One region of the Planococcus beijingensis genome, then DNA from elsewhere that is predicted to be linked to it. Evidence: riboswitches for the same ligand, from Rfam matches in the RefSeq annotation. Region 1 holds a riboswitch; each other region holds the start of a gene.
The links. Region 1 has a riboswitch for S-adenosylmethionine ahead of mtnK (S-methyl-5-thioribose kinase). Riboswitches for the same ligand answer to the same signal wherever they lie in the genome.
Positions count from the first base shown of each region.

Region 1 (2,269 bases):
TCCGGCTACGCCAAGTGTGTTGCGGATTTCTTCAATGCCGAAGCGTGGACCGGGAAAATGGCTGAGTAAGTCGTGGCTGAAATCCAGATCCACTAACTTCACTTCTCCGTCCAATGACAATTTTCCGAAAACCGTGGTCAAGATGGCCGGAAGATCAGCAGAGAAATTGGCGGACGGATAAGCGACAGCAACTTCCGCTTTGACCAGTTCGGGTTTCAATGGATGGTTGATTTCTTCAAATTCCTTAATGGAAACGACGTTTCCTTTATGATGTTTCAGCTGCTCCTGTTCAAGGAGCGGCAAATCGGTCCAGGAGCCGATCGTCAGACCTAAAGCGATGCCTTCCGCCTTTTTCTCAAAAGAACCAGGCTTTCCGTATAATTGATAAGTAGCAGTCAAGATGCTCATGTATTCAACACTCCCATGCAATTTTAAAAAATAAAAAACCTCTTCAAATAAGAAGAGGTTAAGGGCTTTAACAACTTCTTATTTTTCAGCCATCGGTTCTGGCTGCAAGAATTAGCACCGTGTCCACCATTGGACCGGTTGCCGGGTATCATAGGGCTTGTCCCTCCACCTGCTCTGAATAAGAAAGATATGAAATTGGGTAAGTTTTTTGGGCTGGTCCTACTTATAGAATCTCAGCGTAAAAAGAAATGATCATTCGAAATGGTAGAGCTGCTTTAATAGAGTAAAGTAATTCTGATTATTTCATGTGCACAGAAATCTGTCAACAGCATTGTTGCAAAATTGTTTTTATTTAAAAAATGTGATTGACAGTCAATTCTGAATCGTGATAGGATTCATTTCAGAACTTAATAGCACGATAAGCAGTACTCTTATCAAGAGCTGGCAGAGGGATTTTGGCCCGATGACGCCCAGCAACCGACCGTAATACCGTTGTGAGACGGGGCGCTTTGGCGCCAGGATGAATATCCTGTAAGGCACGGTGCTAATTCCATCAGAAATTTATTTTCTGAAAGATAAGAGGCATGGGATCTCTTATTCTGGCCTCTTTCTTTTGGAAAGAGGCTTTTTATATTGCAGAGAAAGGGAGATTGACCATGACACTTACGGCTCCAACCACCTATAAAGCATTAACCGAAGAAGCTGCCATCGAATTGGCGAAAGCGATTCAAGCATTTGATCATACAGCTCACTTGACGTGCCGGGAAATCGGCGACGGCAATCTAAATTATGTTTTTCAAATTGAAGAGGAAGCCACAGGCAAGCGGCTGATCATCAAGCAGGCTTTGCCATATGCCAAAGTCATCGGCGAAAGTTGGCCGCTGACATTGAAGCGTGCGACGATCGAAGCCAATGTTCTGAAGAAGCACGGCGAGTTTGTGCCGTCTTTGGTGCCGGCCGTCCATGCAACGGACGAAGCATTGGCTATAACGGTGATGGAAGATTTATCGCATCTCGAAATTGCGCGGGAAGGCTTGATCAACGGCCGGCAATTTCCAAGGCTGTCACAGGATATCGGCGAATACCTGGCCCAGACCTTATTCCACACTTCTGATTACGGGCTGCATCCTTTTGAGAAAAAACGATTGGCTGCTGAGTTTTCCAATCCGGAGCTATGCAAAATCACAGAAGACCTGATTTTTACCGATCCATTCTTCGATGTTGACACCAATGATTACGAACCGCAGCTGCAGGCAGCAGCAGAAGCGATTTGGAACGACCGCAAACTGCAGCTGGAAGTGGCGAAATTGAAGAAGAGTTTCTTGACTGAAGCGGAAGCGCTGCTTCACGGAGACCTTCACACCGGCAGTATTTTTGCGGGGCCGGCCGAAACGAAAGTCATTGATCCGGAGTTCGGCTTTTACGGCCCGATCGGCTTTGATGTCGGATTGTTTCTGGCCAACTTGATTTTCCAAACGATTACACGGGAAGGCGAGGATCGCCAGGAAATCGTAGCCCACATTGAAAAAACATGGGAAGTATTCGCTTCTTCATTTACGGAACTGTGGCAAACGCAGAGCGTTGAATCGTTCAAGGAGACCGAAGGATATCTTGAATATGTCCTCGGCAAAGTACTGGCCGACGCCGTTGGTTTCGCAGGCTGCGAATTGATCCGCCGGACGATTGGCCTGGCGCATGTCAAAGACTTGGACAGCATCGAAGACAATGATAAAAGAATTTCCTTCAAGAAGCAGGCATTGCAGACTGGGCGGGAATTAATCCTTAAGCGCGAGCAAACTGCTTCCATCAAAGACTTGGTGGAAATTCTAAAGGAGGCACGCATATGAGCATTCCGTTATCC
Region 1 is NZ_JADHDZ010000003.1:341,641-343,909, reverse strand. Features, by position in the region: gene mtnW (2,3-diketo-5-methylthiopentyl-1-phosphate enolase) at 1-408, opposite strand, end outside; SAM riboswitch class I at 484-593, opposite strand; SAM riboswitch class I at 837-990, shown strand; gene mtnK (S-methyl-5-thioribose kinase) at 1,065-2,255, shown strand; gene mtnA (S-methyl-5-thioribose-1-phosphate isomerase) at 2,252-2,269, shown strand, end outside.

Region 2 (2,269 bases), on a different contig from region 1:
TGTTCCCGTAACCGTCCGTTGGCGTTCTGTCGTCCCCCATTCAATCAAGGCGATCGGTGTCGTCGGTTTTAATCCGTGGCGCATTAAGCGGCCACAGATTTCAGGAAGCTTGCTGACGCCCATGTAGATGCACAACGTATCCATGCTTTTGACGACATGTTCCCAGTATTCATCCTGGTCGACGCCCACTTTGCTGACTCCTGAAATAAAGGCTACGGAAGAACTGTAATCACGGTGAGTGACCGGGATTCCAGCGTAAGCCGGCGCTGCAATGCCCGCTGTGATACCTGGAACAATTTCAAACGGGATATTGTGGTCCACCAATGCCTCTGCTTCTTCCCCGCCTCTGCCGAAGACGAAAGGATCGCCTCCTTTTAAACGTGTGACGACTTTTCCCTGCAATGCGAACCGGCAAAGCAGCTCGTTGATTTCTTCTTGCTTCAAGGAATGGTTATCGGGTTTTTTGCCGCAATAAATCAATTGGGCATGTTCTTTCGCTTCGTCCAGCAATTCCTGGTTTATTAAGCGATCATAAAGGATGACATCAGCCTTCTGAATGGCTTTCAACCCTTTCACTGTAATCAAATCAAGGTCGCCTGGACCTGCACCCACTAAATAGACTTTTTTCATAAGCTTCCTAGACTCCTTTTTTCAACCAGAGAAACGATGATTATGCCATTTTCTGATCGGTAATTTACTCTATTGCCGGCCTCATTATGTATGCAGGCCACATTCAGTTTTCGCAAAGCCTTTCCATCTGCCGTCGCGGCTGTCTCCATCAGTCGTCACTGCAAAAGAGCAATGCTTGCAGCCGATGCTTGGATAACCTTCGTCATGCAGAATGTTGTATTCCAGGCCATTCAATTGGATATACTGCCAAACATCGTCCCATGTCCAATGAATCAGCGGACAAACTTTAACCGACTTGAACCGGTTGTCCTTGTTGATGAAATCCGTCTTGCTGCGGCTGGCTGACTGCTCTCTTCTAAGGCCTGAAATCCAAGCCTGTGAACCCGAAAGTGTTTGTTCCAACGGCTTGACCTTGCGGATATCACAGCATTTATCCGGCTGGCTGTTCCATAGTTCATCACCGAACTGGCTGGCTTGCTCTTCTAACGTCAATTCTGGCTTTTTCATCCGGATATTCAATTTCGGGTAGCGCTTCTTGACGCGTTCAATCAGTTCATAAGTTTGGTTGAAGTGGACGTCGGTATCGAGAAACACCACTTCGGCATCGCTTTTCACCTTGGAGATCAAATCAATCAGCACCATGCCTTCTGCCCCAAAGCTGCAAGCATAGACAATATTCTCTCCATAGGATTCATAGGCCCATTGCAGAATATCAGCAGCCCCTTTCAAGAGATCGGTCGGTGCCAAATCTTTAAATGGATCTCCAGTAAATTGCTCGTACGAAACAGCGTGGCTCATCCTAACTTCCTCCTTTAAACTTCTATATATTGAATTAAAGATTTTCAGTAAGCAGTCCCGTTGGTTGGATATTCCTCCGTGCCACTAAAATAAAAAACCCCCTCTTCCAATGGAACAAGAAGAGAGGGTACCAATTCGCAGTTTGCGGGGCCTGTCTTCTTATCTTCCAGATCCCAATGGAACCTGCTGGAATTGGCACAGTGTATCCGGTCAAAACCAGAACTTGTTGCCGAGGCTTCAAAGGGCCAGTCCCTCCACCTCTCACGATAAGAAATACCTTATAAGATTACTTGGTTTTAATAATTTCTCTAAATACTATAGCAATAAAAGATAGCTGTCAATAAAACTCTGAAAATATCATTTATTTACTTTCTGCAATAAAGAGTTTCCATTTTCTTCATTCACTAGCCTCAAGCTTTTTATATTCTTGCCAAAAACCAGCCATTCTTCAGGCTTTCTTTGTTGTAGGAAAAGCGGGTTTGGTCTTTAACGCTCTGCACAACTCCGCAAGCTGCTTCGACAATCGCCTGGCCGGCTGCCGTATCCCATTCCATAGTCGGCGCAAAGCGGGGGTAATAATCCGCTCCCCCTTCTGCTACCAGACAAAACTTCAGTGAACTGCCTGCCGATATCTGTTCGATTGGTTGGCTATCGTCGTTTATCCGATCGATGAATTCCTGTGTTTCAGCGGACATATGCGAACGGCTTGTTACGATTCGAGTCCGGTCTAAAGCTTTTTTTGCAGTCAACAGAATGCTTCCCTCGAATAATTCATCGGCTTTTTCAAAATTTCCAGCTGAAGCAGCTTCCAATTTAAATGCGCCGCTGTTTTCTTCACCGT
Region 2 is NZ_JADHDZ010000007.1:152,483-154,751, forward strand. Features, by position in the region: gene cobA (uroporphyrinogen-III C-methyltransferase) at 1-630, opposite strand, end outside; gene IRE19_RS15900 (phosphoadenylyl-sulfate reductase) at 715-1,428, opposite strand; SAM riboswitch class I at 1,585-1,701, opposite strand; gene cysQ (3'(2'),5'-bisphosphate nucleotidase CysQ) at 1,848-2,269, opposite strand, start outside.
Region 2: it holds a riboswitch for S-adenosylmethionine, as region 1 does, so the genes downstream of both, IRE19_RS15900 (phosphoadenylyl-sulfate reductase) here and mtnK (S-methyl-5-thioribose kinase) in region 1, are expected to answer to the same signal.

Region 3 (2,269 bases), on a different contig from region 1:
ATTTCTTGAAAGGCTTGGCGATCAAGTACAGAAGTTAACGCTCTTTATCAGCTCAAAAGGACTTGGAATGAATTATTCCAAGTCCTTTTTTTTATTCATCAAAAGCCGCAATTCCCGGAGTGACGCTTCTTGTGACGCAACTTGTAAAAAGGATTCATCCAGAAAGCCACGGAGGTATTCTTCTTTTGCGTTTTGTGGAATCATTGTTTTCTTTAGAAGCTGTCTTGCTTCAAAAAGAAAATCTAGGTATTGTTCATAACTTTCATCAAACTGAGACTGCAGATCTTGCTTGATTTTCTTTGCCAGCATCGGGCTGGCGCCGTTTGTAGAAACTGCGATGCTCAATTTTCCCCTTTTGACATGAGCTGGAAAATGGATATTGCCAGCTTCCGCTTCATCAGAGGCGTTCACTAGGCAATTGGAAGGTGCAGCTTTTCTGGACTCTGCGTTTGTAGCCGGATCATCGGTGGCGATGATCATCATGAAAGCTTCTTCGGCATCCCCTGGCTCGAAACATTTCTGCTTCCAGAGAATTTTACCTTCATCATCCCAAGCGATTATGGCAGGATCGGCCACCGGACTGATGACCAACAGCTCTGCTCCGCTATCCACCAAACCACTCAGCTTGCGCTTCGCGATGCGCCCTCCACCTACAACAATCACTTTTTTTCCTTTCATTTCAATCATGATCGGAATCACCGTCATCTTATCCGCCTCCTCAACTCTTTTAATATTACCAAAAATAATCTCCATGCGTTTTGCGGTCGCTATTCAATTCATCCTGGTAATTCAGATTTCATTTTTTTCATCACAAAAATATTTTTTTATCCATCACCTGTTGATAGACCAACTTTTCGGTATAGAAAAAAATAAAAAACTTAAAACATAGTTTGACACTGGGAATAGTCTATTATATACTTTGTAAAATCAAATATTTCAAACAATTCAAATGAAAATTGAATATGCGTTCTTATCAAGAGAGACGGAGGGATTGGCCCTTTGATGTCTCAGCAACCCTCCTTTAAGGAAACGGTGCTAACTCCAATAGGCTTTCAATAGCCTAGAAGATAAGAAGATCGTTTTGTTTTTTCGGACCTTCTTCTTGTCGAAGAGGGTCCTTTTCTTTTTGTCCGAACGCCTTGGAGATTTGGTTTCAGAACGTTTTTGAAATAGACGACAGTACATAAAACTAACCTTGGAGGTAATGAAATGACAAGCAAAGCACACGGTGGAAATTTGGTAAACAGACAGGTGACGGGCAGTGAAAGAGAAAAGGCATTGAAAAATGCAGAGTCGCTTCCTTCTTTATTCATTTCGGATTGGGCAATCTCGGATTTGGAATTGATCGGCATCGGCGGCTTCAGTCCGTTGACCGGCTTCCTCAGCCAAAAAGATTATGAAAGTGTGGTACATACATCCCGTCTCAGCAATGGAACGGTTTGGAGTGTTCCGATTACGCTGTCGGTTACGGCAGAAGAAGCGGACAGCTATCAGGTCGGCGATGAAATTGCTTTAAAAGGCGAAGACGGCGTCATTTACGGAACAATCGAACTGACGGAAAAATACGCATATGACAAGCAATTGGAAGCACAGAAAATTTACGGAACAACAGAAAAAGCACACGCCGGCGTGAAGAAATTATACGAACGCGGCGATGTTTACCTAGCTGGCCCGATTACTTTATTGAATCGACCAGACCACAGCGAATTCGAGGAATTCCACTTGGATCCGGTTGAAACGCGCCAGTTGTTCCAAGAACTTGGCTGGAAGACGATTGTCGGTTTCCAAACGCGCAACCCGGTGCACCGTGCACATGAATACATTCAGAAAGCAGCACTGGAAGTAGTCGACGGCTTATTATTGAACCCATTGGTGGGTGAAACGAAATCGGATGACATTTCAGCGGCAGTGCGGATGGAAAGTTACCAGGTCATTTTGAAGCATTACTATCCGGCAGATAGAGCACGCCTCGCGATCTATCCAGCAGCAATGCGTTATGCAGGGCCAAAAGAAGCGGTTCTTCATGCCATTGTCCGCAAGAATTACGGCTGCACACATTTCATTGTCGGCCGCGACCATGCAGGGGTCGGCGACTATTACGGCACATACGAAGCACAGGAGTTCATCAGCCAGTTTGAAGAAGAACTGGGCATCCAAATCTTTAAATTTGAGCATTCGTTCTACTGCAATGCATGTGAGAACATGGCAACAGCCAAGACGTGCCCGCACACTTCAGAAAACCACGTCCATTTAAGCGGCACGAAAGTGC
Region 3 is NZ_JADHDZ010000007.1:157,651-159,919, reverse strand. Features, by position in the region: gene IRE19_RS15930 (YehS family protein) at 1-38, shown strand, start outside; gene IRE19_RS15925 (NAD(P)-binding protein) at 73-705, opposite strand; SAM riboswitch class I at 968-1,074, shown strand; gene sat (sulfate adenylyltransferase) at 1,210-2,269, shown strand, end outside.
Region 3: it holds a riboswitch for S-adenosylmethionine, as region 1 does, so the genes downstream of both, sat (sulfate adenylyltransferase) here and mtnK (S-methyl-5-thioribose kinase) in region 1, are expected to answer to the same signal.